DNA from 4 places in the Lysinibacillus sp. NPDC093190 genome. Region 1 is predicted to be linked to each of the others. Evidence: riboswitches for the same ligand, from Rfam matches in the RefSeq annotation. Region 1 holds a riboswitch; each other region holds the start of a gene.
The links. Region 1 has a riboswitch for cobalamin ahead of metE (5-methyltetrahydropteroyltriglutamate--homocysteine S-methyltransferase). Riboswitches for the same ligand answer to the same signal wherever they lie in the genome.
Positions count from the first base shown of each region.

Region 2: linked by a shared signal. The riboswitch ahead of ACQKOF_RS14015 (leucine-rich repeat domain-containing protein) and the one ahead of metE (5-methyltetrahydropteroyltriglutamate--homocysteine S-methyltransferase) in region 1 are both predicted to bind cobalamin.
Region 3: linked by a shared signal. The riboswitch ahead of mmgD (citrate synthase) and the one ahead of metE (5-methyltetrahydropteroyltriglutamate--homocysteine S-methyltransferase) in region 1 are both predicted to bind cobalamin.
Region 4: linked by a shared signal. The riboswitch ahead of ACQKOF_RS01635 (nicotinate-nucleotide--dimethylbenzimidazole phosphoribosyltransferase) and the one ahead of metE (5-methyltetrahydropteroyltriglutamate--homocysteine S-methyltransferase) in region 1 are both predicted to bind cobalamin.

Region 1 covers NZ_JBNNVG010000019.1:91,528-99,077, reverse strand. The annotation lists gene ACQKOF_RS15715 (UDP-N-acetylmuramoyl-tripeptide--D-alanyl-D-alanine ligase) at 1-1,062, shown strand, start outside; gene ACQKOF_RS15710 (UDP-N-acetylmuramoyl-tripeptide--D-alanyl-D-alanine ligase) at 1,195-2,580, shown strand; gene ACQKOF_RS15705 (C40 family peptidase) at 2,696-3,628, opposite strand; gene ACQKOF_RS15700 (VOC family protein) at 4,137-4,499, opposite strand; cobalamin riboswitch at 4,717-4,895, shown strand; gene metE (5-methyltetrahydropteroyltriglutamate--homocysteine S-methyltransferase) at 5,389-7,550, shown strand, end outside.
Region 2 covers NZ_JBNNVG010000016.1:75,007-82,556, forward strand. The annotation lists gene ACQKOF_RS13995 (methyl-accepting chemotaxis protein) at 1-152, shown strand, start outside; gene ACQKOF_RS14000 (DUF4181 domain-containing protein) at 307-738, opposite strand; gene ACQKOF_RS14005 (amidase family protein) at 1,322-2,791, shown strand; gene ACQKOF_RS14010 (hypothetical protein) at 2,923-3,288, shown strand; cobalamin riboswitch at 3,632-3,828, shown strand; gene ACQKOF_RS14015 (leucine-rich repeat domain-containing protein) at 4,053-4,904, shown strand; cobalamin riboswitch at 5,084-5,267, shown strand; gene ACQKOF_RS14020 (hypothetical protein) at 5,298-5,426, shown strand; gene ACQKOF_RS14025 (hypothetical protein) at 5,514-6,278, shown strand; gene ACQKOF_RS14030 (GTP-binding protein) at 6,466-7,550, opposite strand, start outside.
Region 3 covers NZ_JBNNVG010000004.1:116,595-124,144, forward strand. The annotation lists gene prpD (2-methylcitrate dehydratase) at 1-1,193, opposite strand, end outside; gene mmgD (citrate synthase) at 1,292-2,413, opposite strand; cobalamin riboswitch at 2,608-2,801, opposite strand; gene ACQKOF_RS05230 (NUDIX hydrolase) at 3,050-3,529, shown strand; partial or broken gene ACQKOF_RS05235 (LysR family transcriptional regulator) at 3,803-4,133, shown strand; gene ACQKOF_RS05240 (helix-turn-helix domain-containing protein) at 4,131-4,931, opposite strand; gene ACQKOF_RS05245 (NlpC/P60 family protein) at 5,971-6,885, shown strand; gene ACQKOF_RS05250 (hypothetical protein) at 6,974-7,550, opposite strand, start outside.
Region 4 covers NZ_JBNNVG010000001.1:342,365-349,914, forward strand. The annotation lists gene ACQKOF_RS01600 (glycerol-3-phosphate dehydrogenase/oxidase) at 1-623, shown strand, start outside; gene ACQKOF_RS01605 (alpha/beta fold hydrolase) at 627-1,541, shown strand; gene miaA (tRNA (adenosine(37)-N6)-dimethylallyltransferase MiaA) at 1,528-2,430, shown strand; gene hfq (RNA chaperone Hfq) at 2,521-2,751, shown strand; gene ACQKOF_RS01620 (rhodanese-like domain-containing protein) at 2,851-3,153, shown strand; gene ACQKOF_RS01625 (hypothetical protein) at 3,211-3,606, opposite strand; gene ACQKOF_RS01630 (DMT family transporter) at 3,934-4,803, shown strand; cobalamin riboswitch at 5,616-5,790, shown strand; partial or broken gene ACQKOF_RS01635 (nicotinate-nucleotide--dimethylbenzimidazole phosphoribosyltransferase) at 5,904-6,434, shown strand; partial or broken gene ACQKOF_RS01640 (MerR family DNA-binding transcriptional regulator) at 7,020-7,148, shown strand; partial or broken gene ACQKOF_RS01645 (RNA-guided endonuclease InsQ/TnpB family protein) at 7,162-7,546, shown strand.

The DNA.
Region 1 (7,550 bases):
GGTACTTCTGGTAAATCGACGACAAAGGAAATGATCAAACATATACTTTCTGCTGAAAAAAATGTAGCATCCACGCCACTTAGCAGTAATTCTAGAACTGCTTCTTTGCAATATTTACTGAATATTGATGATCATACCGACGCAGCCGTTTTTGAAACTGCAGTTGGTTCACCGGGGGACATCAAACTTGCAGGGGAATATTTCAAGCCGACTATTGGGATCATTACAAATATAGGAGCACATCATTTAAATTATTGTAAAACTCTAGAGGGGTATATCCAAGCAAAGGGTGAAATGCTGGACATTATTAGTCCTACAGGCTCCTTAATTCTTAATGCTGAAGATATCAATACAAGTAAAATAGACTTATCGAAGTTTCAAGGACGCATTATTAAAGTAGGCAAGCATCAATCCTGTGATTTTCAAGCAAGTCATATTCGCTACCACAAAAATGGTATGCTGTTCAACGTTCATCACAAGAAGAAGCTCTATGAAATCTATGTACCAGGTTATGGCGAGCACCAAGTATATAATGCGCTCACTGCGATTGCAGCTATTTATGAAATGGGTTTGCCGATTTCTTTAGCAGCTGAACAACTGCAATCATTCCGAAAACTGAATAAGCAGCTTCAGGTGTTTAAGGGCATTAATAATTCCATGTTAATAGATGATACTTGGAATATTACGACTACTTCTTTAGAGGCAGGATTAAAGGTTTTGAATGCGCTCGGAGAAGGCAAGAAAACGATTGCCATTATTGGGACGATTACAGATTTAGGGTCTTGGGGATATATTATTCACGAACAAGCGGGAGAATTAATTAGTGAAATTGGGGTCGATGTACTTATTACGATAGGAGAACATGCAAGCATTATGGCGCTTCATGCCATTGAGGCAGGATTGAGTTCACCTGTGTATATTTTTAAAAATAGTACGCGCGTCTATAAATTGTTAGAAGATATTGTAGATGAAAATACGATTCTTTTCATTAAAGGTGATATGTATAGTAAAGAAGTTTCTAAGTTGGCAGATGATTTAAAAATAAAAAAATCATCTGAATAGATTTCACCTAAATAAATGTTATTTTTCATCATTTACTAGAATGAGCATTTCTATAGTCAATTGTTAGAAATGCATAAACTATGATACTCATTTATTCAGAAATATACTTTATAGAAAGGGGGCGTAGTTAACTTGCAACATATAAGTGTGAGCGATATAAGAAAATTATTACAAGGAGAATTATTAAGCGGTTCTGAACACTGGTCTGTTAAACATGCAATTTATTATAACCGACATGAACTGACTCAAAATCATACACTTATGTTTGTTAGTAAAAGTGATACAATCAACTGGCAAGAAATAGATCAAAAGGGGCCATCTCTAGTCATTTCTGATAAATCATTAGAAGAGTTAAAAAATGCGCTGAAGAATACGACCGTTATACGCGTCAAGAGCATTGTGCAGGCCTATTGGGAATTTATGGATTATTACAGAAATCTATTTCAAATACCAGTCGTTGCTTTAACCGGAACATGTGGTAAAACGACAACGAAAGAAATGATTAAACACATAGCTAGTAAGGAATGGAATGTTCAAGCATCTGTCAGCAGTAAAAATGAGCCACGGCAATCCTTACCGTACTTGACGGGGATCGATCAGAAAACAAAAGCAGCTGTCTTTGAATTAGGACTGGGGAATATAGGGAATATTAAACACCAGTGTATGATCTATCAACCTACGATTGGTATTATTACGAACATCGGTGTCCATCATTTAGATGGATGTATAAATCTTGATGGCTATATAAAAGCAAAAGCTGAAATTGTAGAAGGAATAAGAAAAGATGGCACGTTAATCATAAATGGTGATGATGAAAACATTAAAAAGATCCCCCTGAATAAATTTAAAGGAAAGATTATTACCTTTGGCGTCAACGAAACGTCAGATTATCAAGCTACGAATATCCAATTCACAAAAGGCGGGATGAAATTTGTACTAAAAGTGTCAAATAACAAATACAATTTATTTGTTCCAGGATACGGAGAACACCAAGTATATAATGCATTAGCGGCTATAGCTGCCGTAAAGGAAATGGGACTTTCCATTGCTGTCGCAATTTCGCAATTAAAAACGTTCAAAGCGATGGCAAGACACTTAGAAGTTTCTACAGGCATCGGTGAATGTACTATAGTAGACGATACTTGGACAAATAACCCGACTTCTGTTGAAGCAGCACTGAAGGTTTTAGATACGATAGGAAAAGGGAAAAAAGTAATTCTTATTTTAGGTGACATTAAGAGATTAGGAAATTTCGAAGAAAAATATCATCGAGAGATTGGCACAATGGTCGCGAAAAGAAATATTGATACGCTTATTACTATTGGCAAAAGAGCAGAAAATATTGCGAATCAAGCGTTGAAGGATGGCACCAAGGCAGATGTTCATATGTTTAATGATGTTACAGGCGTTTTAGATATACTAAAGCATAAGCTCGATAGTGAAACCATTGTACTTATTAAAGGTCCAATGTCTAGCAAATCTATGATAGACTTTGCGAATCAGTTAAAAAATAAATAATAGAAAAAGGAAGCTTCCTTAAGGAAAGCTTCTTTTTTCTATATACAATATAAAACATGTAATTCTGTTGATTATCTCAAATTTGAAAAATTTGAAATGGTTCTAGTAAACTAACTTAAAAAACACGTTTTGCTGTAATATAATGCTCTTTATAATAGTCAACCATTAGTACTCTTGAAGTAATACCATTAGAGCTTGGAATGATAATACGTTGATCTCCTGCATAGATAGCTACTAGTGAAGGGGTTTTAGAGCCTTTAACACTATTGAAGAACACCAAATCACCCTTTTTTAAATTGGTACGTGAAACCGTTGTACCAACATTCATTTGTTCCTTTAAATTGGTTGTACCAAGTTTAACTCCACTTTTACGATAGATGAAGTCTACATATCCTGGCGCTGTAAAGCGAAGACTTGCTTCATTATTTGTAGAGCTCATAGTTACTTTATTTTTATAATTAAAGGCGTTTTCAACAATTTTATCGCCTTTCGTTGCAGGATTAGCTGAAAGAAGTGTAGGTAATACTCTACGGGCCCCTACATAATTATCTGTATAATATGGTTTGCTATTTAAATCAGAAATCACAATATTTTGCTTTGAATCAGCCATGTGAATCATTTTATTGTTTCCAATATACATTCCTACATGATCAGGATCTGTCCCAGTTTTTTTACTCTTAAAGAATAGTAAATCACCTTTTTGTAATTGATTTCTGTTAACAGATGTTCCTTGTTGTATCATATAATCTTCATTATAAGTCCCAATATCCACACCATTTTTCTCGAAAATGTACATAATAAATGAAGCACAAGAAAACTTATAAGGATATGTAGCCTTGTATTCTGTATTACTATATGTCGCTTTACCAATTAAGCTTTTTCCAGTTTGAATTAGTTGATCCGCTTTCGTATTAACTGCTTGTGCGTTATTCAGGGCATTTGTTGTTGCAGCCTCTACTTCTAAAGGTTGAACAGTTGGTTGTACCATCCCTACTGTGCTAAAACCTATCGTCAATGCTAATGTTGTTGTTAAAAATCGTTTATTCATGTTGTAATTTCCTCCTGAAGGCTATTTGTTAGGATTAATCCTAATTTGGCTTGCCATTGGAATTAATCGTAGCATGAAAAAGTAGGGCTTCTTTGAGGTAAATGTTACCACGGTGGATGGGAATGCGCTGTAAACACCTGATATAAAAGGCTTCATCGCCTTAATTTACAATTTTATTACAAATGTTTCAGTTGGGTGAAGTGTTTGTAGAAACGAAAGGTTATAGGGGCAGTGAAGGACTTTCTAAGCTTTGGAAGGCGGATGTCGATAAAATTCAGAAGTTGGGTGATAAAACGCGAAAGTTAATCGATAAAACTAAAATGTTGGGCGATAAAACGTAAAAGTGTTCCGATAAAATTAAAAAGTTGGATGATATTTTGTTAAAACGTCTGTCATGTGGATGAGTTGATTTGCTGAAGGTTCATACTTTATTTCACAAAATTACAGCATGCCAGTTGAATAGAAATTAACTTCTATTCAACTGTTTTCTAGATATGTAGAGGCCATTTTAAATTTCCTGAATCATCTCAACTCTATTACCGAATGGATCTCTAAATTCAAAACGTTCAAAATGAGGGATAGGAACTGAATCGAAAATTTCTATATGATGTTCGGCTAATGCCTTTTTCCACTGTTCTATATTTTCAACTTGATAGGCAATATGAGCCTTTGTTGTGAATCTATCAAAGCCAACCTCTGTGCCTACATGTACCTCCCTATTGCCGACCTGTAACCAAAATCCACCTCGTCCTTTCAGCGAATCAGGCTTTTCAATTTCTTTTAGTCCTAATACTTGACAATAAAAATGCCTTCCTTTTTCTTCTGCACCTTTTGGAATTGTTATTTGAACGTGATGTAAGCTTATAACCATTTTTTCTCCTCCTTTAATTCTACTCAATACTTACTTCTAGGATATTAATGCCAAATCCTTTAATTTGACGAATGAAAAGTATTTTTTCTCACGAATGAGGCCTTTATAGAAAGGCAAAAATAAAGGAAATAGAACCTCCAATATGATAGATAGAATCGAACAAATTGGAAAATAATTATACTCTTCAGAAAAATATGTGTTATAGTAAAACATAATTAAATATTGTGTAAGAGTTGGTGCCAAATGAAAGTTTGGCTTAAAAGGGAAGTCGGTGCAAATCCGACGCTGTCCCGCAACTGTAAATCGGAGCAAATCACAATTGCCACTAGGAAACTGGGAAGGCTGTGAGGCGTGTTGATGAGAAGCCAGGAGACCTGCCAATATCTAGTACACACCAAATACCTACGTGGAAATAGGTGGTGAGATGTGACCGTATCGGCCCTGTGCGACAATGAATCATGCGATATTTTGAAAGAGTTTCGTATTGTTTCTTTATAGCTAATTTTGATATGCAATGACAGCCATTTTCCAAAAAAAGGAGAGTGGCTTTTTTATTTTTAACTTCTTTCAGCGGGTCCAAATATCCGCTGAAATAGAGGAACTCAGTCTAAGAACGCCACGTCCTGTGGCAATTTATCTGTGCAACATCACGTTGGCCCAAAGCCTCCGGCGGATGTCACGGAATCGGAAAGGAGTTCTTAAAGGATGTTAGCCTAAAAACATCGCATCCATGCGATAACGGCTAACTGACCTGCATCGGTAAAAACGCCACGTCCTGTGGCATTACCGAAATGACCGACATCGTGTCGGCCCTCATGCAGGCCTAAGCACAAAGCCGATTCCGGACGCAATTATGCCGAGGCATAATTGATTGATAGGAGAGATAAACATGGCGTATACAAGTACTACAGTTGGTTATCCGTATATCGGAGAAGATCGTGAATGGAAAAAGGCTTTAGAGGCTTTTTGGAAAAATGAGCTTTCAGAGGATGAATTTTTGCAGAACTTAAAGGATATTCGCCTAGCACGCATAAACAAGCAACTTCGCCTCGGCATAGACATGATAACTGTTGGAGATTTCACACTTTATGACAGAATGTTGGATACGGCAATGATGTTTGGCTTAGTTCCAAAGCGCTTTGAATGGCAGGGTAGCAAAGTGGATTTACAAACATACTATGGGGTAGCTCGCGGTAGTAAAAAAGCCGTAGCTAGTGAAATGACGAAATGGTTTAATACAAACTATCATTATATTGTGCCAGAATATGAGGGACAACCTTTACAATTAACAGAAAATAAAATATTGGCAGACTTTTTAGAGGCTAAGGAAGCGTTTGGTATTAAAGCAAAGCCTACAATAATTGGCCCTTATACATTTTGTAAATTAACAAAAGGCTATGACAAACTATCGCAAATTACATTTATTTTAGCATTACTGCCACTTTATACGCAGGTCTTAAAGGAGCTAGTGGATGCTGGTGCAGAGTGGATTCAATTAGAGGAGCCTGTTCTTGCCACAACACTAGACGAAGCGGAGGTTAAACTTGTTCAAGAAATTTATACACAATTAGCTACATCGGTACCCGAGGCTAAAATTATGCTACAAACATATTTCGAATCATTATCGGCATATGAGTCAATTGTGACACTTCCTGTTCAAGGGATTGGATTAGACTTTGTGCATGGCTATGGCAAAAATATGGAGGCATTACGTCAATTTGGCTTCCCACAAGATAAAGTATTAGCAGTAGGTATTATAAATGGACGAGATATTTGGCGCTCCAATCTAGCAGAGGTTTGCTCAACTATTAAAGCTATTGAACAGCTGAGTGGTGCCAAAGAAATATGGATTCAATCTTCGTGTAATTTACAGCATGTTCCAATTACAACTGCTCTTGAAAGAAAGCTCGATCCAGTTCTTCAAAATGCCCTTTCTTTTGCAGATGAAAAATTAGTTGAAATCATTGAAGTAACAAAATATTTACAAGGCACAGGCAGCTCCTCAAATCACAAAATATCTGAAAGTATGAAGGCGATTGAAGCGTTGAAAAATCACCCAACTCGTCAAAATAGAAGTATTCTACAAGCGATTCAAACAGTGTCAGCACAAGATTTTGAACGCCATAGTGATTTTAAAACACGGCAAAAGATTCAGCAACAAGCCTTACAATTACCGCTGTTCCCAACGACAACAATTGGGAGTTTTCCGCAATCAAACGAAGTCAAACGTATACGAAGTGCATGGCGAAAGCAACAACTTTCTAATGAGGAATATGCAGCGTTTGTCGAACAAGAGACAAAGCGTTGGATTACTATTCAAGAGGAATTAGATATCGACGTTTTTGTACACGGTGAATTTGAGCGCACAGATATGGTTGAATATTTCGGGGAAAAACTTACAGGTTTTGCATTTACGGAGAAAGCATGGGTCGTATCATATGGCTCTCGCTGTGTGAAACCACCGATTATTTACGGTGACGTTGCATGGGAAACACCAATGACAGTCAAAGAAACAGCCTATGCCCAAAGCCAAACGAATCGCTATGTAAAGGGAATGCTAACAGGTCCTGTGACAATTTTAAATTGGTCCTTTGTACGAGATGATATTTCACGGAAGGATGTATCATATCAGATTGCTTTGGCACTTCGAAAAGAGGTGGAAGCACTAGAAGCTGCGGGTATTTCAATTATTCAGGTTGATGAACCAGCATTACGAGAGGGCTTGCCACTTCGTCAAGAAAATTGGGGAGCTTACTTAGAGTGGACAGTGAATGCTTTTAAACTTGCTACATCTAGTGTGAAGGATGAAACACAAATTCATACACATATGTGTTATTGTGAGTTTAATGATTTTATCGAGCCAATTAGTGCATTGGATGCTGATGTTATTTCAATCGAAACGTCACGTAGCCATGGCGAGCTGATTTCTTCTCTGCAAGTCAATCCATATGAAAAAGGGATTGGGCTAGGCGTTTATGACATTCATAGTCCACGTGTACCGAGTGAAGAAGAGATGCTGAGTATTATGCAGGATAGCTTACAGGTTTTATC
Region 2 (7,550 bases), on a different contig from region 1:
TGGATAGCTTATCTAATAATACAGAGGTCGTTCTGCAGTCAGTTGATGAGCAAAGCGCTTCCATGCAAGCGGTCAACATGGTAGTATCACAAGACTTATGTGTACAAGCTGAAAATTTACAAAAGCTGACACAGAGATTTAGTAGACACTAATTGAAAGAAATATAGTATTCATTAAAAAAGGCTATTTTGCAGGAATTAATTTTCTGCGAAATAACCTTTTTTATTTTATATCAAGTGCATTGATTAACCGTTGTTATCAACTTTTCCGCCCCGGTCTATTCTCTAGAGACGCTTAGCCTCGAAATTAAATATTAAATAAGCCGAAAAAATCAGTTTTTATCGTCAACAATACTATGCTAATCATAAACATCATTTCTGCGATAGTAGCAACAAAATCCCTTTTATTTTCCGCGTATCTCCATTCCATAAATGCTCGTAACATTTCAGATGTTATTAAAAAGACAATTATGATAAACCAAGTTCCGAAATACCAAGGAGTTCCAACTGAATCATTGTAAATCGTATAATACGAACTAATTAAAAATAGACTCGTAAAAATTATTCGTACAGTCCAATCTAGTTTTTTATGTCTTTCGTTAAGGTGATTATAAGAAAACCATTTCTTTCTTTCGACACCTAGCAGCTTTCTAATGACAAATCCAAAAGTACTAATTACTAAAAGTAGTCCAATAAGAAAAAGTATTAATGTCCTTAGTTCAATATTAATATGATTCAATTCATTCACCTCTCAACCTGATCTTTTCTTTACAAAAAGAAAGAGACCGTAGCTCTAGATTATTTATGTATTCTTATTGCTTGAACAATTAATGTAATTCCTATAATACATAAACTCCCTGATAAAACATGAAGAGTTATATTCCATCCTTCGCTGACTTTTTGAAAATATTTGATATATAAAGATACGCCATATATGTACATAAGGACACCCCAAATGCCTCTAAGCATCTTCATATAATCTCCACCCATCCTTTTTAAACTAACTGAAAATTTTATCTGTAAAGAGAGTGTAGCACAGTTGATAATTATTTGGTAATTAATTGGGGGTGAGCGGCAAGCGAAATTACCAGTTATATAAAAAATATGAAAATGTATACACTAAAGCCCTTAGATTGATATGTGAGGGCAGTTTAACATTTAAGTTTATACGTTAATTACATGCAGAGCTTTGAGTTAGCATACATAAGTATCCGACTGCGGGAGCCTGAGGAGACTTTGAAATTTATTTGAAAACACTAAAAGATATTTTATGTATTAATTGATTTTATTGGTATAATTTTGAAAGAAGGGTGGGAATATGAATGGGTATAAATTTTAATAGTTTTCTTAAAGAAGAATTGTCAGTAATCGATATTCAGACAGCTATGGTACATGGTGATATAACATCAAAAGAATTAACTATGTATTATTTACACAGAATTGCTAAGTATGATCAAGATGGACAGAGAATTAATTCTATGCTTGAAATTAATCCTGAAGCGATATTTATTGCTGAAGCTTTAGATGAAGAAAGACTAACAAAAGGGACTAGAGGGCCTCTACACGGAATTCCGGTAGTTTTAAAAGATAATATCGAAACGAAAGATTTTATGCATACTAGTGCGGGCGTAATAGCATTAGAAAATTATTTAGCAAAGCAGGATGCATTTCTAGTAAAAAAGCTCCGTGAAGCAGGGGCTGTTATTTTAGGAAAAACGAATATGACTGAATTAGCAAACGGTATGTCGAGTACGATGTGGGCAGGCTATAGTTCTCGAGGTGGACAAACACTAAATCCTTATGGTGATCCAGAACTTTTTGTAGGAGGGTCCAGTTCGGGTTCGGCAGTAGCAGTGGCATCAAACTTTTCTGTTTTATCAATTGGAACTGAGACAGATGCCTCGATTTTAAGTCCAGCTATTCAAAATTCAGTAGTTGGCATAAAACCGACAGTTGGGCTCATTAGTCGACAGGGCATTATTCCGTTTACATACTCTCAAGACACAGCAGGACCAATGGCTAGAACAGTAACAGATGCAGCTATTTTATTGGGAGCGTTAACAGGAGTAGATCAAGAAGACGTCGCTACATATAAAAGTGAAAGAAGGTTATATAAGGATTACATCAAATTTTTAGATGCCGCAGGATTAATTGGTGCTAGAATTGGTGTTTATAATAATGCCTCAAAAGCTTATTATGACTCAGGGGAATATGACGAAACACTTTTTAATAATGCAATTCAGGTTTTGAGAGAGCAAGGAGCCGATATTATTGAAGGCATCGAAATCCCTACTTTTCATAGAGACTGGAAATGGGGAGTACCGTTATACGAATTAAAGCATAGTTTAAATAATTTTCTTGTCAATCTACCTTCCCACATGCCTGTCCATTCTATCTCTGAGTTAATTCAATTTAATATTCGATCAAAAGAAAAGTCGTTGAAATATGGGCAGGATAAATTGGAGTCGAGAGAGAATTTACCGAACACGTTAAGAGATTCTGAATATTTAAACGCAAAACTAGAGGATTTGTATTTTTCACAAGAACAAGGGATCGATTATACATTAAAAAAATATGAATTAGATGCGATTATCTTTCCATCCTATATAGGTTCGACAATTAGTGCGAAAGCTGGATATCCGTCTATTGCCGTCCCAGCAGGGTATATGAAAAATGGGAGACCGTTTGGCATAACATTCGCAGGAACTGCATTTAGTGAAGATGTTCTAATAAAACTTGCATTTTCATTTGAGCAAGCAACTAAACTACGAAAAGCTCCGAAGTTGTATTAAGATCTTCTGTGCAAATCCGACACTAAACACCAATTAAAATATGGTGAAATTTATTTAATAGTAAAAAGATTTGACTAATTATATTAAGTTATTACTTGTAAGACAATAACGCAAATAAAAGGATGATTTTAATGAACATCAAAGGTAAAGTACTAGCAAGCGTTTTAGCACTTTCAATAGCAACTACAGGCGGATATATTACGGGAATGCAAGAAGAAGAGAATACAGCAGATGCGGCAACATTCTTTAATAAAAGTGATTTAGGTTATCCAATGTTTTCGCACTTGCCAGAAATCCAAGCGTATTTTAACTGGGATACTGTAAAACAAGGTAACCTAGTATTCTACGTTACAACATTTGACCAAGAAAGAACAGACCATGAAATGAATCTAAATTCTAGTTGGCTACCTAAAGATATAAAAATTTATGCATTTAAAAACATAAATCTAGATTGGATTACTGGTGAACAAAGGTCTGCAAGTTTTAACAATGTTTGATCGCCAGATGCTAAAAATGTAAATGGTGGTGATTTATCTTTATCAAACATCAAAGATGGTGACCCGGTTATTCTCGTGTATGGTGGGTTTGATACCAAGCTATTAGAAATCATTCATATAACTAAGGAGGATTATGAGAAAGCGATGAAAGGTCATAATCCTCAACCACCTGCATGTAAATAAAGTACATTTAGACTGTCCTTCACTGGGTAGTCTTTTTTATTTGTCTTCCTTTCCAATTTCTTAACAGTAGGTAAACTACACATTACAATTTAGTTTGATAGTCAGTAAGGAATATTTACTCTACTATTTCTTACATCTTTAAATGGCTAATTTAACAACTAAATAGCATAGAATAATAGGCGTAATTCGGTGTAATTTACTTAAATGGGAAGCCGGCGCAAATCCGACACTGCCCCGCAACTGTAAATGCACATAGTATTTTAATAAACTCGATCAACAACGATTCAATTCGTTTGTTGGGCGTTCTTTTTTTGCGTTGAATGTGCATGACCCCGAAGCCTACGATTCTGAGTGGAACTTTCTGGTGTTCCGACCTTGCGCACAACTTTTTTCTTCTTGAAAAATAATAGATGTTTTTCCGAAATATTGTTACTATTCAACTAACGGAACAGGTTAGTTGAATAAACAGGTATGTTATAGAAGAAGTTCAAGTAGTTTAAGTAGAGTTATTCAAACAATGTGCAAAAAATTCAAGTTGGAGGAATATACATACATTGTATTTTCGAAAAAGGAGCAGACAAATGAAACTAAATTTTCCTCATATGAAATTAGACTCTTTACCTAATTTAGATGTACCCATAAAAGAAATAACAAATTTAAACCTTTTTGATAATAGGTTAACAACGATACCTTCCGAAATTTATAAAATGAGCAGATTAAAAATTTTGAATATATCTGTTAATAAGATTAAAAAAATGCCTGCGGAGATAGGCAATTTAACAGATCTTAGAATGTTGGATGCAGGGCATAATGAAATTGACGTTATTCCTCCTGAAATTGGATCCCTTCATAATCTGGAGGATTATTTATACCTTCATAATAATAAATTAAAGTCCATTCCACCTGAGATCTCTAAGCTGGTCAAAGTGAAATATTTAAATCTAAGTGATAATCAATTATTAAAATTACCAGATGAACTTGGACATTTGACCAATATTATAGAACTGCGTGTAATGAATAATCAATTGAAAGAGTTGCCGTACAGTATTTGTAGATTAAGTAACTTGAAGGAATTACATTTAAAAAATAATCAAATCACAACTCTTCCAGTAAATATAGGGGAATTGTCATTATTGCGTGTTTTAGATATAGAAGATAATCAATTAAAAGATATACCTCAATCTTTACATAAATGTTTAAGGTTAAGACGATTAAATTTGAGACATAATCAATTGACCACATTACCTGAAGAGATTGGACAATTGAAGAATTTATTAGAAATTGATCTAAGAAGCAATCTTCTAACGGAATTACCAAAATCATTGCTGGAAATGGAGGGGTTAGAACGTTTGGATCTTAGATGGAACCACCAATTAAACATACCAAAGTGGTTAAGAGAACTAGAAGAAAAAGGGTGTATTATTTATTTGTAATTGTGATTAAATGCACTTAAACTAACTGGGCTTTAGTTTAATGTTTACAATCCGAGTTAAAAAGTCTAGAAGATAATGCATAAGAAACTGGAATATATTGTGTTATTTGACTTTGGAAATACACTCCTATACAATTGATTTTAATAATCTAATAGGAATACTAGATTCCTATGACAACTGAATAGCGTGGAGTAATAGGTGTAAATTGCGTGCAATTTACTTAAAAGGGAAGTCGGTGCAAATCCGACACTGTCCCGCAACTGTAAATGTGAGCGACTTTTCAAATACCACTGTTTAACGACGGGAAGGGGAAAAGTAGCGATGATCATGAGTCAGGATACCTGCCTATTATGAGTACACACCATAACCCTACGAGGAATAGGAGGTGGCATGTTGACAAAACAGAATGCTCTGTTCGTCACTGTACGTCAAACGCCCAAAATAAAAGAAGGTATTGGCAATCGAGCTAATTCTTTGATATTTGGGCATTGTTTGACATTATATGATGAACGAAAAAGATAGAATGAAGGATTTCCTCGCGTTAATAGGAAATCCTTTTTTTACTGATGACTTCCGTTTTGAAAATATGTACGAAAAGAGGATGCAAGTATGACGAATATTCATGTATATACAGCACAGGATTCGCAATATTTAGATATGAAAATTTGTAAGCAGCCACGCACTGAAGTTACTAAGAAAGCTACAACAAGAATGGTTATAGAATCACTTGTTGATCAATTAATAGCTAGTAATCTTATTAGTAATGAACGATTATTTGAGCAAATTTTATATAACAAAGATATTATTTGGATTCAAAATGAAAATATTAATGGGCACCTTTTTGCAAAGGCGGATATGACAGATCAGCTTAAAACAAAAACAAATAGTTTTATGATGTATATGCCGACAAATCCAATTGTGTATGAGGTGAATGGTGAGCATTATCATTTAATTACACGGATTGATTCGACGCGTGCAAAACCAAATTTAGAGCGACTTTCCCAAGATCCTAATCCAATATTAAGTGCTGCTCGGGTCAATGATTTATTGTGCTCGATAGTAATGCGCTTTTATGAAACATATTTAGAGGATTTATCACAGGTAGCTCATAAAGACAAACAACTGATTAATTTTGTAGAGCGAGAGTATCAGCAATTTTTAGAAGCTGTGAAGGAGCTAAATGATTATCATTTAAACTGGCACCCACGTGGTAACGGTCATGAACTATTGCTTGAATTAATTGATAATTTGCAACTTTTGAGAAGCCGACCGGGCAAGGTTTTAATTGATTTTTCTAATTCCCATAGTCACGTTGTGGTGGAACCTTCATATCGCATTTTTAAACAAGCACAGAAAACAGTACAAGCTTTATAAAAAAAATCGCGCGGGGTGAAGAAGAATACCCGTGAACTGGAGTGGTATACCTGCGAAGTAGAGTAAATACACGCGGAAGCAAAGCAAATACCCGTGCAAAGCAAGATTACCCGCAATAGCATAGTAAATCCCCACGAAACATAATAAACAGGACAATGATATAAAATCATGTCCTGTTTTTATGAATTTAGTCAATACAATGCATAGCTGCCGCTGCCTCATGCCATGGAACGGAGTAGCCTTTGCCTTTTGCACAAAAAATACTCGAGGATGTATATTCGGGGTCGGCGTTTTTATCGTAGTCAATTTGCGCAATAATGTCTTCTGTATTGTGACACATATCATAACCATCAAATTGTAGAGAAAGTACGCCCTTACCATTAGTGTAGGCGGCAAAGGTTGTACTGTAGCTCATAAATGTTGCGACAGGGGCTCGACCAGTTAAAATCGCATCATGTTCAGTTAAAATTGGCGCATCAAATGTACCAGCAGCTTGTTGAATATCGGTCATCATGCGGCCGATAAAATCACTAGGAGCTTTTAGCTTAAAGCGGTAATACGGCTCTAGTAATACATTTTCTGCTTGCTCCAGCCCTTGCCGTAATGCTCGGAATGTTGCTTCACGGAAGTCGCCACCATCAGTATGTTTAATATGTGCGCGTCCCGTTAAAAGAGTGAAGCGAACATCTGTCACGGGGAATCCTGTTAACAGCCCATGATGATCGCGCTCGAATAAATGTTTTTCAATGAGTCGTTGATGCCCGACCGATAAATCATCCGCATGACATGCATTGACAAATGTATTGCCAGTAACGCGTGTATTTGGCTCCATCAATAAATGTACTTCTGCATAATGCTTTAATGGCTCAAAATGACCATAGCCCGTCACCGTTGTTGCGATCGTTTCCATATATAAAATCTGTGGTTCGCTAAATGAAATGTCTAGTGAGAAGCGTTTATTAAGCACGTCGATCAGAACTTCGAGTTGGATGACACCCATAATATGTACATGAATTTCTTGAAATTTTTCATGCCACAGCACACGTAATGATGGCTCTTCCGCTTCGAGTATGCGGAAAATTTTTAATACTTCCTTTATATGCTGATCGCCTTCATATTGTACTTTCGCTTGTAATGTCGGTACTAATTCATAGGGCTGCGGGTTACCTGAATTACCAATGATATCTCCGATGTTTGCTTCACTAATTCCTTTAACTGCGAAAATCTCCCCAGCCTCGACCTCTTGAACTGTTACATAACGGCTGCCATTGT
Region 3 (7,550 bases), on a different contig from region 1:
ATCGAGCGTTTTTCAGGGTCTAAGTAATCGATTGTATATTGTGTTTTTCCAACGACCTCCATTTTATTTCTCAAGTCATCGATACTTGGATCTGCGGCCACATCATCTTCATAGTGGTCTGCTGTAATGTCTCCGTAGATGAGACCAATAGCTGTAATGTATTGAATGCAGTGATCACGATCAGCTGGATTATTGAGAGGCCCCTCTTTATCGATGATACGAATGGCAGATTCATGTGTAGTAATTTCAATTTTTTCAATATCGTTTAATCGATTTTTCACTTCATGATGTAAATGCACAGCGCATTCAGCAGCGGTTTGTGCATGAAATTCGGCTGGATAAGAAACTTTGAATAGAACATTTTCCATGACATAAGATGCAAGTGGTCTAGCAAGTTTTAATTCTTGTTTATTAAAGAGAACGTCTTGGAACCCCCAGCCAGGTGCTGATAAGGCTGTTGCATATCCCATTTCGCCTTTCACGGCCATCATAGCTAATTGCACTGCCCTGCTTGTTGCATCTCCAGCAGCCCATGATTTTCTAGAACCTGTATTAGGTGCATGTCGATATGTTCGTAGGCTTGAATTATCAATCCAAGCATTTGACAATGCATTGATAATTTCTTGATGAGAGCCACCTAATGCTTTTGTCACAACAGCTGTTGTCGCAATTTTGACAAACAGAACATGATCTAAACCTACACGATTTAAGCTATTTTCTAGTGCTAGAATGCCTTGTATTTCATGGGCTTGTATCATCATTTCTAAAACGTCTTTCATTTTTAGAGGCTCTTTACCCTCTGCAATACGTACGCGACTCAAATAATCCGCAACAGCTAATATGCCACCTAAATTATCTGAAGGATGTCCCCATTCAGCCGCAAGCCAAGTATCGTTATAATCCAACCAACGAATCATACAACCGATATTGAAGGCGCCTCTAACTGGATCAAGAACATAGGAAGTTCCCGGAACACGTGTACCATTAGGGACGACTGTACCTGGTACTACTGGACCAAGAAGTTTCCTACATTCAGGATACTGTAAGGCTAAAATGCCACAACCCAAAGTATCCAATAATACATAACGTGCTGTTTCGTATGCCTCTTCACTTGTAATCGTTGTATTTAATACGTAATCGGCAATATCAGTTAGTAATTGATCTGTCTTAGATATGTCATTTGTTTTAATCATCTATATCTTCCTCTCAAGGCATGAATTTGATATACTGGTATACTGATGGACATTGGTCAGAATGCCCATCAGCTCTATGGCGAGTTGTTAAAACTTGATTATACCGATAATTCTTCAAGGTTATGACGCTCGCCAATATAATTGACACGAGGTCTAAATAATCTATTATTGTCATGCTGTTCTATCACATGAGCACATAAGCCGATAGTTCGTGAGCCAAAGAAGATTGGTGTATATATTTCAATCGGCAAACTAAGCATGTAGTACACTGGTGCTGCATAATAATCTAAATTTGGGTACAACCCTTTTTTCTGTACCATCACTTTTTCACCAGCTTCACACATGTGATATAAGCGGTCATCCCCTTGCTCCAAACATAATTTGTGCAAAGCCTCTTTCATAATTTGCGCTCTTGGGTCCATCTTTTTCATATATACACGGTGACCAAAGCCCATAATCTTTTCTTTATTTTGTAGTTTGTTTTCCAGCAATGTTTCAAAGCCTTCAACTGTTTTGGCTTCAAGAAGCATATACATCACAGCCTCATTTGCCCCACCATGTAAATTACCTTTCAATGATGCGACAGCCCCAGTTAAAGCACCATACAAATCAGATTGTGTAGAGGCAATTACACGAGCTGTAAACGTCGAATTTGGCATCTCATGTTCACTATATAAAACGAGTGACTGATCAAAGATTTCTTCTTCTAACGCAGTTGGTTTTCTGCCAGTAATCATGTAATAAAAATTTGCACTATAGGAAAGCTTGCTATCAGGCTCCACGACATCTTGACCATTTAATACACGATAGCTATTCGCTACGATGTTGGGCATGCCACCTAAAAGTCTATATGCTCGCGTCAAATTCTTTTCAGTAGAACGATCATTGATGTGCTGATCATAGCCTGCTAAAACAGAAATTCCTGTTCTAAGCCCATCCATAGCATGTGTCCCGTTAGGCAATAACTTGAAAATTTGAAAAATCTCTTGTGGAACTTGATAATTAGATTTCAACTTGTCCTGTAAATCAGCTTGTTGCTTGGTATTTGGTATTTCCCCATGCAACAATAAGTAGACAATGTCTAAATATGAATATTTCTGTGATAATTCAATCAAATCATAGCCTCTTATGACAATTTGACTTCCTATAGTGTCTAAAAAAGATAGCTTTGTTTCAGCGGCAATGATGCCATCAAGACCTGGCGAATAATTTAACTCCATTCATTACAACCCCTTTGTTTAATTATTCTTGTAAGCGTTACCAATTAAACACGAAAGAACTACAAAAAAAACAACTTCTACCCCTTTGAGAAGTTGTTAATCTACAAAAGCATGACAGAGCAAATAAACAGTGAATTTACAAGCATTCACAAAGATCATGCAGTAGCTAACACCTCCCTATCCTCGTAGGTCAATTGATGCTTACCTTAGTGGCAGGTCTCCTGACTTATGATCAACGCTACAATAACACCTTCCCATTTTGACAAACAAAACAGTGGCTTTGTTATTGAACTCCTAAATACAGTTGCGGGACAGTGTTGGACTCTCACCAACTTCCCTTTTAATCAAATGGAATAAATCCATTTGAACCACCAAAATTTAGCATATTCAATTTGTCTTTTAACCTTAACATAGAGTTTTCAAAACAATCAATATAGTCAAAATTTGAAAAAGCCTGATCATAAAAAGCTATTTTTCATTTTTGAAGAACTATTCTGTATTTTTTAGCACTATTTTGCACAAAAAAGATTGTTGATCAATACCAATGAAGCTATTTTTAAAACTTGGAAGTAAAATAGAGGATTCATATTTTGAAAAAACGAATATTTTTTAATGACAAGTATTAGGGGGACGAGTATAGGCTATATTTCAGAATTAAGGAAACTTATCGGTAGTAGGCCGATTATAAGCATCGGGGCGACAATTCTTGTGATAAACGATGATAAGAAAATTCTCTTTCAACATCGTTCGGATACGTTGGATTGGGGATTACCCGGGGGCTCAATGGAACTAAATGAAACTTTAGAAGAAGTTGCTTACCGTGAGCTCCATGAAGAAACAGGACTCGTAGCCAATGAATTTGACCTGATTGGTGTTTTTTCAGGACCAGATTATTATTTCCAATATCCAAATGGGGATGAAGTCTATACAGTCATTCATCTTTATATTGCTAAAAATGTAAGTGGTGTGTTGGAGATAAAGGATGGTGAGAGTTTGAAACTTACATATTTCAGTAAAAAAGAGCTCCCTGATAATATGGAAAAGAGAACAAAAACTCTATTAGAAACTCTAGAGGATGAATTGTGGGATTTAGGTAGTTCTTTTGCAATTGAATAGTGAAAATTTATGTAATAATGATTTCTCTTAAGTCGTTTTCGGGTGGTCATGCTGATAAATTATTTTGTTGAAGGTAATCAGATTGATAGCGTTCTAATAGTGTTAATCATGAAGGGTTTTATGCAAAAATGGCAGTCGCATGGTGGAGTTCGATATTGTATTTGACTCCTCTCATATTACTAAATTTGATATCAATTCTCCGATGAATTAAACGGTTCTCTATATAAATAATGTTATAATATAAGAAATAATCTTATTAAAGAAGGTACGTATATGGAAATACGACAGCTTGAATATTTTTAGTATTGTGCAATGAACTTCATTTTACAAAGGCTGCCGAAAAATTGAATATTACTCAACCAACGCTTAGCCATCAAATTAAAGTATTGGAAAATGAACTTGGCATTCCACTATTCGATCGTCTTGGGAAAAAATAGCTATTACAGATGCTGGTAAGATATTGCATGAGCAATGTACTCATATTTTTCGAGCAATAGATAATACAAGCAATCAGATAATTGAACTTAAAAAATTAAAAGCAGGGAAATTAGTGATCGGTACTTTACCTGGTGAATTAACAAATTTAGTGTCGGACTATTTGTTACAACAAATTAGGGTCCAGTTTTTCTACTTCAAAGATTTTTGAAATTTCGATAAAACGTTCAAGGGCCTGCTCAAATTTTTCAGGTTGATTGGCAACTAACAGCAAGTATGACTGTGCCGGCGCAAGTAGGCCGTGAAGATGTTGATACAGACTAACCTGCAAAGCTTCCTTTGCCTTCTCTATATTTCCTGTCATTTGATAGGCTTTGGAGAGTAAAAAGTTATCACTAATCGGCGGTTTCATTGTTTCGTCAAGTAATTCCAAAGCTTCCATTGGTTGATTTAAGATAATATGACATAGCACTTCCAATGAATTTGCCTGCTTCGCGATCCAAATATCATCACTTTCCTTCTTAATCCGGATACATAAATCAATGGCTTCCTGTAACAGTGCTTCTTGTTTTCCCCTTTCCGTAGCAAGGACAAAATGATTGACAAATAATTTAGCCATTTGCAGTAGCAGAGGAAAACAAGAGAAATATTTCTTTATAATTGCACGGCATTGATCAAGTACATCATCAAAAGGCTTGTTGCTAAAATCCTCAGCCAGCCGTTGGTATGTTTTCTTTATATCTTCTTTTGTCATTTGCGGGTGGTAGCCTATGAGTTCATCAATGCTTATATTAAAATAGTTTGCCAATTGTGGCAGCAGGGTGATATCCGGATAGCTTTGAGCCGTCTCCCATTTGGATACGGAAGCCTTCGATACACCGACATACTCAGCAAGTTTATCTTGTGTGATACCTTTTTCTTTTCTTTTTGTTGTAATAACTTTTGCAATATTTATTTCTCTCATCATTTTCACTCCCTATACTATTATTAAAATGCATTTTGCCTTCAATTCCAATGGAGTTATATTTTATTTTAGTAGAAAAAATCAACCGCAAGGCAACAAATCCAGTGATACACAAAATCCGTTCCAGCATTTGTAAACGCTAATAAGGATTTTTTTAATTACATAGCCAATAAAACAACACTATATTCTCTTAGCTACGGTTCGATCAATACTTGAATGGAGTGTAATTTACGGTCAAACTATTTTGTTAATAGAAATGGTTGACGGGGGGTTTTTTAACCATATCCTAAAATTGTAGAAATGATATTGCTCTAATGTATGGTCAGTTCCACACAGGGTAAGTTCAACTTGGTTGTTACGACTTAATAATACTAGAGGTTGTTTAGTTCACCTCCATTACATATAGATTACCCAGAAAAGTAAAAATACTTGACCTGACAAACCGCCGCCCCAGTATTAAACTGGGTTTTTTTGTTTTTTTAATCAAGTATAAGCTTTTCGAAAACCTCCTCCTGTAATACAAAAAAGATTCTTTTGATTCATACCTCCGGAGTACCGAATGCCATCAAAAGAATCCTTTTATTTTATTTCGTATATCCAATTTAAATTATTATAAAGTAATCTAAGCTAATTTTCTCAGTATTGTAAGCGAGAAAATAAAGTTTTATCTTCAAAATACCAGTCAGTTGGTCGGTGGATAATCATACCAATAATAGCGAAAACTTTAAAGAGTGACAGCCAAAATACCGTGTTCACCTCAATCCTCAGTGAAATAACTAGGGAATCACTTAAAAATAAATAACGGTTTTTAATTAGATAAAATATCTAACTTAACACTTTTATCCCTCTCTATCCAATTACTTCAACTATTTTTAGTAAAATTGCCCATGATTATTGCAGAAGTTTTACACAGTTAAAATTAAGGTATCAATTTTGCTGTTTAAGGGGAATCGGTAATATTATTGAAAAATAACTCATGCCTGTTTCATGCTATTCTTACTTTAGTCAAAGTCGAAAGCTTTTTGAAAGGAGTAAGGTTTAATTGAAGAAAAAATGGTTACTACCCATTTTCGCATCGTTTATGTTCTTCACAGGCATGGGTAATCATGATGCGAAAGCAGCAACAATAGCAGATATAACAAATACAGCAAAAGCATATATAGGTGTTCCTTATCAATATGGAGGAACAGATATTAAGACAGGTGTAGATTGCTCAGCATATACACAAATCGTTTTTTCTAAGTTAGGGATTTCACTACAACGTACATCTACAGCTCAATATCAGCAAGGTACTGCTATTGCTAAAGATCAGTTGAAGACTGGGGATCTAGTATTTTTTAATACTTCGGGAAGCGGTGTTTCCCATGTTGGCATATACATAGGTGACAGCAATTTTATTTCAGCTACTACAAGTTCTGGGGTTAAAATCGATAAAATCAATGATCCCTATTACTGGGGATCTCGTTACGTAGGGGCAAAACGCATTGCAAACTTCACTGAAAATGATTTGGGAGAAGTAAAAGGCACTGAAGTTGACTTTAGCGTTTATGCATCGCGTGGTGAGGTTGCTCTTAAACTGGCTAATCAATTACATTTAGATACTAGTAACACCAATTCAAGTTTTCCTGATGTAAGTCCAACGTCTAAATATGCAGGTGCTGCGGAAGCACTAAAAAAACTCGGCGTTTTTACGGGTGATGTAAACGGAAAATTCAATGCTGGTTCTCCTATAACACGTGGTCAATTAGCGAAAGTTTTAGTGGAAGCATTCCATTTAAAACAACAAGGAACAGCATTACAATTTGTTGATGTTCCAAGTACGCATTGGGCTTACAATTATGTAGCTATTCTCTCTTCCAATAAAATTACGATTGGTAAAGGTAACAATGCTTTCGGGGTGAACGACAATGTCACACTAGTACAATTAGATACCTTCCTTCAACGATTAACTCAATAACTTCAAGAAAAGGTGTTTCATCTATGGATGAGATGCCTTTTTTCGTTCTTTTGCTTCTAGGCAATATCATGTCACACTTCCCTACCAGTCACGCTTTCTTCAAGGAAAACAGAATATAGATTGTATCAATTTCATGGGATTCTTCCAAAACCCACGAAGTTTGAGATAAAATTCGCTGCAACCCCTCCAGCCCTAGATATCGAATTTGCACGCCAATAAACTCTGTAAATCCAAGGTATCCCGGATTTACATGCGCCCGGTCGAAAATTAATGAACCCGTGACCCGAGCGTCCTTAGGTGAGTTGGCAAAGAAATGATTTAAATTTTCAATGATATCTAATTCTGAACCGTATTCAAAAAGACCGCCCTCCGATGAACAGAGCTGAATCCAATCGGATCGTTCCAAACTCATCTTTTGTAATGCCTCAGGCTGGCTCCAGTCATAACGAATTGTTTTGAGGTTAATGTCCAGACCATGAAAGCGTTCCCCCGGCCGCTTCAAAACATCGATGCACCGTTTGGCGAAATTGGGACCGTAAGTATCGATATCTAAAATGTTGATCTCAATCTTCCGTCCTTTTAGTAATTCCGGGTCCGATTCCTGCATTAGAATCAGGGTGTTGATACTGTCAGTAGCGGCCCCACCAGCGATATTGAAGAAACAA
Region 4 (7,550 bases), on a different contig from region 1:
TTTTTGAAAAAGGGAAGGATCCATCCGAAATTTCACGCAAAGATGAGATATGGACGGCTCCGAGTGGACTAATGACGATTGCGGGTGGCAAACTAACGGGCTACCGTCAAATGGCAGAAACAATCGTTGATAAAATTGTGAAAACCCATAAATATAAGCACGCAAGTCCATGTGTAACACGTGAGTTATCACTTTCTGGTGCAAAAGGCATTAATGCCATCAATTTCACTGATTATAGTACTTATAAAGCTAAAGAGGGCGTTCAGTATGGTCTAAATTATGATGAAGCCAAACAGCTTGTACAAAAATATGGCACGAATGTTGATGCTTTATATAACCAGGTAAAATATTTGCATGAATATGGAAGTACGATGCCCCTGGCCCTACATGCAATGCTACTTTATGGCATAGAAGCGGAAATGGTATACACACCAAGTGATTTCTTTATCCGTCGAACAGGCTTATTATACTTCGATATTGATGCGGTAAAACTTTATAAACAGCAGGTCATTCAAGTTATGCAACACCATTTTAACTATACAGAGTCACAAAGAAATACTTATGTCGCTCAACTTGAGCAAGCAATTTTAGATGCAACAAATTTTGCGGAGGAAGGAGTGTAGGCAATGCGTTATATTGAAATGTCAGATGGCCATTTTCTGTTTACTCGAACATTAAAGCCAACCAAGCCATGTATTGGTCATATTCATATTCTACATGGTATGGCGGAACATAGTGGACGTTATGTTAAATTTGCAAATAGCCTAAATGAAGCTGGCTATGCAGTGACAATGCATGATCATCGTGGGCATGGAGAAACAGCAGCCTATAATGGCACACTAGGTTTTTTTGCTGAAGAAAATGGTTTTGATCGCGTCGTAGAGGATGCATATGAAGTAGTAACATTATTGCATGAACAATTTACAGATGTACCTTTGATTTTATTTGGCCATAGTATGGGATCGTTCATTACTAGAAGATATATTCAATTGTACAGCGATCAAGTGGATAATGTGATTCTTTGTGGAACAGGAAATGTTACAGCATTGCATACGATGGGGAATTTAGTTTCAAAAGTATTGGCCAAACAGCTTGGTAAAGAGACGGAGAGCAAGTTGTTAAATAAGCTGAGCTTTGGTAGCTTTAATAAACAGTTCCCAAATTCGAAGACTGCGTATGACTGGTTATGTTCAACAGAGGACGAGGTGCAAAAATATATAGATGATCCGTATTGCGGCTTTATTCCAACAAATCAATTTTTTGTGGATTTAACTACAGGTTTTATGTCATTAAATCGTAAAACAGAGATAGCAAAAATAAAGAAAGACTTACCTATATTATTGATAAGTGGTAGTAAGGATCCAGTAGGAGAACAAGGCCAAGGTGTGTACGCTGTTGCACAACAATTTGCAGCAGCGGGCATACAGGATGTGACGGTTTACTTATTTGAGGATAAGCGCCATGAAATCCTAAACGAGGACAATCAAGAGGCAGTCTATCAAGTTTTATTACGGTGGTTAGAAAAATATGATACAAGATAAAATACAGCAGGCAGAGGTCGTAGCAATCGTAGGGCCTACTGCTTCTGGTAAAACGGCACTAAGTATTGAGTTAGCAAAAAAATATAATGGCGAAATCATCAATGGTGACTCCATGCAAATCTATCGAGGCTTAGATATTGGTACAGCGAAAATTACTGAAGAAGAGATGGAGGGTGTACCCCATCATTTACTAAGCTTCAAAGAGCCCACAGAGTCCTTTTCAGTAGCAGACTATCAAAAATTAGTGCGAGCTAAAATTGTAGAAATTCAAGCGAGTGGTAAGCTACCGATTATTGTAGGGGGCTCAGGTTTATATGTGCAGGCAGTACTTTATGACTTTCAATTTACAGAGGAGCAGGTAGATGTGGCGGCGCGAAAAGCCTATTATGCAGAACTAGAGAAATTAGGTCCAGAGGCAATGCATGCTAAGCTTAAAAAATTTGATCCACAAACAGCAGAGACGATTCATCCAAATAATACTCGCCGTGTTATACGAGCGTTAGAGATGATTGAACTTAGTGGCGTTTCAAAGGCATCCGAAGCACACAATCGTGGAGAAGTTCCACTCTACAATCATGTGATTATAGGGCTTGGGCAAAATATGTCACGTGAAGTGCTCTATGATCGTATTAACCTTCGTGTCGATATAATGATGGAAAAAGGGCTTTTAGAAGAAGTAAAAGGCTTATGGCAGCAAAATATTCGAGGTGTACAGTCAATCCAAGCAATCGGCTACAAGGAATTATATGATTACCTGGATGAAAAATGTTCTTTAGAAGAAGCCATTGACAGTTTAAAGCAAAATTCTCGCCGCTATGCGAAAAGACAACTAACATACTTCCGAAATAAAATGGATGTATATTTTGTTAATAATGACGAAAAACTTTAATCAATTTCTAAAAATTACTAATTGCCAAATTGGTAGAACATGCTACTATAGGAATGAAGAGGTAGAAAGAGAGTATAGGGAGGCATTTTGATGAAATCAATTAACTTGCAAGATACATTCTTAAACCATCTACGTAAAAACAATGTTTTTGTAACTGTGTTTTTATTAAACGGATTTCAGTTGAAAGGAACTGTGAAATCCTATGATAATTTTACAGTATTATTACTAGATGCTGAAAACAAGCAACATCTTATTTACAAACACGCTATTTCTACATTTGTTCCAACAAAGCAAGTAGATTTTTTAGAGACAGACGAATAGAAACATTAGAGTAAAACAGTTAGTGTTCATGACACTAGCTGTTTTTTTGCCTTCAGGCTATAATGTAAGAGGAAATCGACATATTGGAGGACTACACAGATGAAAACTATGGATACAACAGAAATATTAGAACTATTAGATGCGAACGAAGACCTATACATTATTGATGTTCGAGAAGATGATGAAGTAGCACAAGGCATGATCCCTGGTGCTCAGCACATTGCTCTTGGAACAATCCCTGAACGCTTAGAGGAATTAGATGCTTCTAAGCCATACATTATCGTTTGTAAGGCAGGCGGTCGTTCAGCAAATGCTTGTGCATACCTTGAAGCGCAAGGCTTTGACGTAACAAACCTTGAAGGCGGCATGCTTGCTTATGATGGAGAGTTAGAATTTAAATAATGACATACTTTAAAGAGAAAGAGCCTATTAATATTTGCTCTTTCTTTTTTCTTGTTCTTATTTTTTTAGAGAGTTCATGATAAGGCTAAAATTTTTTTCGAAATTATTGTATGGATTATCCTTTTTTTGCTCACGAATCTTTAGGTTATAACTGGCAAAGTTTAAACCGGCACCGTAAATTTGTAATGCGCCATTCGCTAGATCACCTTTCTGAAGAAGTTCAATACCTTCCTTTAAGAAGTTTTCGCTCTCATCAAAGTGACATTCAGTAATGTTTTTATCTCCACTGTGAAATAACTTTAGGTTTTCAATGATTTTATTCGCTGTATCTTCACTTATTGTAGCGTCTACATTGATTAATATTTGGTTTATCGGTTTTACTAGCCGAGCATATAGGCTATCATAATTTTCACATGTTTCAGCAATTGCGTTTCTTAGCTCTTTTGTGTCCATCGTCTCTTCGCCTACCTTTTTATTTTGTCCTACCTTACATTGTATTAACCTCCAAATTTATCTAGCATGCCAGTTTCAATAATTTTTATCGTTTTTGGTACTTATCAAAAGATAGCATCTAGCATTAATATTCTTGCGTATGAATATTTAGAAATATGTTACAATTGAATTCGTTAAGGAGGGATTAGTATGTATCGAACGATTGCACCCCCAACAATGTCTTTACAGTAGAATCTACTGTTTAGGCATTCAATAAAAGCTTGCTAATTCTCAATAGATTCTACTGTATATCGAACACTATATACATGTAGAAAGTAGGAATTAGAAATGAGCGGAAAACTATCTTTTATTTTATCAATGATTATTTTTGGCGCTGTCGGTGTTTTTGCAAAATACATTAAGTTGCCTTCAAGTGAAATTGCCTTTTGGATGAGTCTCATTGGCTCTTGTTTTTTACTGTTGATTTTCCTTTGTAAAAAAGAAAGGTTTACGAGAACAACTATTTTGCAAAATAAAAGGCCCTTAATGCTTTCAAGCTTTGCCTTATGCGGCAATTGGATTTTCCTTTTCCAAGCGTATAAGGAAACAACCATCGCAAATGCAGCGCTAAGTTACTATTTTGCTCCAGTATTAGTGATTTGTTTATCACCTATAGTTTTGAAAGAGAAAATAGTTGTAAGAAAAATTTTTTATGTTTGTGTGGCTCTAGTAGGGCTGTATTTTATCGTTCAAAGTCAAACTACCGAAACGAGCGAACATTATATCGGTATTGTATATGGGCTTATTGCAGCTTGTTTCTATACAATAGTTACATTCACCAATAAGTATATTCATGGATTAAAAGAGCCTGATAATACAATTATTCAACTTACTTTAGCAGCGTTATTCCTTGCTCTGTATCTTATTGGGACAAATGGGTTCCAAGTCATGCAAATCGATATAAAATCAATTAGTTTACTCATAGCACTGGGCATTGTCCATGCTGGAATCGGCTTCTACCTATTCTTTTTCGGAATGCGTCATCTAAAAGGGCAAAGTATAGCTATTTTAAGCTATATTGATCCACTGACATCATTAGTGATTTCGACGATGATTATAGGAGAGAAAATGGCGACCCTACAAATAATAGGAGCTATTCTATTACTCGGCGCAACATGTCTGAGTGAAATAGATAAAACAAAGCGTATATCACAGTAGTAACGAATAAGAAGTTCCTGAAAGCATTTGTGCATAGCAGAAGTTGCACTTTGCCTTTCTACTCTTAATTGACTTCGCTGTGGCAAAAATTGTAGCAGCAACTTAAATCGGAGCTTGTGGAACTGGTATAGTACTACTTTGTACAGCTTGTATTGATGGAGTTTTTATATTAGGTTCATCTAATATTGATAAAAACAAGAAGCCTTCGAATAAAAGGCTTCTTATTTTTTTCTTACTTTTTTAGGGGGCAGTCATGCTATAAAAATAATTTAAGAGACAAGGAACCAAATAAATTAAAATAGTACCTATAGCAAAAACAGATATCACTTTTATCAGTTCTTTTTTAATTTCTTTTTTCAAGATAACACCACCTATAACACTCAATTGTAGTTAACTTAAAAAGTACTTTACATGATATGTTCTACAAATTTATACTAACATCTATTTCTGAATATTCATTCTATTGCGTAAGTGTGAGTGCTTTTTTACTAGTGTAAACGTTATTACTAGTGAATTATTAGCAGTGTGAATTAGCCTTTCATAAGATGAAAAAATATAGTTAATTTGTTTATATTAATCCACTTAATTATATTATTGAAGCTATTAGAAAAACACTTATCTTCAAGACTCAAAATTTTCATACGTATCTGACTGAACTTTCAGTAATAACTGCTATAGCAGTTACTACTTTAGTATTTTGTGTTAAAGTTTTTAAATATGAATAGTTAAGCATATTTAAAAACTTTAAAATTCAACAAAGCTCGAAAATTTTAAATGTTGACACAAAAAACACTTTATCGTACATTTAAAATAATTGCATAAAAGCATTAGGTGCCCATTGCGGGAGAATAGGGAATAAAGTGAAAAGCTTTAGCGGTCCCACCACTGTAAAAGGGAGTTTCATAGAGAATGCCACTAGCATCGCTGGGAAGGTTCTATGAAATGTTGAAATTGAGCCAGGAGACCTGCCTATCTGCTTCGGTTATATAGACGATGGAAAAGTCTGTAGTTTATTTGTTATGGAATAAACTACAGGCTTTTTATTTTTTCTCTAAATCATTCTTCGAGTAACAAGGGCAAAAAAGAAAGGGGAAATTTTCATGCAATTATTACAACAGACGATTCAAAACATTCAAAGTGTTGACCACAAAATGATGGAGCAGGCAAGAGAACGCATAGATGCACTTTGCAAGCCTCCTGGAAGCTTGGGAAGACTAGAGACTCTTGCTGTGCAACTATCCGGAATTACAGGAGAACTATTTCCTGAGATTGATAATAAAGCGATTATTGTCTGTGCCGCAGATCATGGTGTTTGTGATGAAGGGGTGACATCTAATCCACAAAATGTGACGGTCTTTCAAACATTAAATTTTCCTAGAGGAGGGACTGGTGTCTGTGCTATCGCAAAAATCACAGATGCTAAAATTGTCACAGTGGATGTTGGCGTAAAAGAAGATATTCCACATGATGCTGGTGTCATCCTAAAAAAAATTAAATATGGAACGGACAATATGGCAAAAGGTCCTGCTATGTCAAGGGAAGAAGCCATTCAATCTATTGAAGTAGGGATTGAGGTAGCTACGGAAGAAATAAACAAGGGGATAAATGTACTCGGGACAGGTGAAATGGGTAACTAATCTGTTACGATAAATTTAAACAAAACTATACAAATCTGTATAGAAGCATAGATTTATAACAGAATACCCTTCGTATCAAGAGATTGGTGCGAACTCCACGTTAATTGCTTTTAACTCCTAAAGCCTTGTGACCAACGCGGAGCTGGAAACGGCAGACGTAACGGTGCGAAAGCAGAAAAAACAACAAGGATGGCATAAGCTGAAAAAAATTACTCAGTGTCCGTAAAGGATTATCGTGACAACGGAAAACGGTGGCGCTAAGTGCTTTGGCAATGGATGTTTAGCAGCGAACTCCTAAATCTCTAATGAGACAAGGAAGACGTTCAACGACTATCTCCTTGAGGGAGAGTAAAACCGCAAGCGAATGGCGGAAGAAAAATGTGGCTCTTATTTAGAAGATAAGATGAAGATATAGTCTGCGCTTATGTGAAAGCATAAGAGGTCTACTCATGAGAGAAAGACTGCATGAAGGGTTGCGCCTTCGTGTGAACAAGAAAAATATATACAAATATAAAAATGTTAACAACCTCTCTAAATAGGGTAATGTGATTTTACCATAGTGAAAGAGAGGTGGTACGCATGGAATTAATGTCCATTGGGAAATTTGCTAAACGTGTTGGTGTAAATGTTGTAACGCTAAGAAGAATGGAAACAAAGGGCGAGCTTATGCCTGCCCATGTATCTTCTAGTGGTACGAGATATTACTCGAAAACAAAACGCTGAAATCCGTAATTTATATAAGCGACTTAACGACATCCGAACAAATCATTTACATCAGTGTTCTAATGAGATTGTGAAAACCAAGCCATCTCGTATTGTAATGGAACATTTAAATGTAAAAGGTATGATGAAAAATAAACATCTGTCGAAGGCGGTAGCCGGGCAAAAGCTATATGAATTCAAACGGCAAATTCAATACAAATGTGAAAAATACGGAATTGAATTTGTTGAAGCCGACAGATGGTTTCCATCATCAAAAACTTGTTCTTGTTGTGGACAAATCAAATCCGATATGAAACTGAAAGACAGATTATATATCTGCTCCTGTATTAAAGTTGGATAGAGATTTGAACGCAAACATTAACTTAGCAAATTACTCAATCTAAGGAA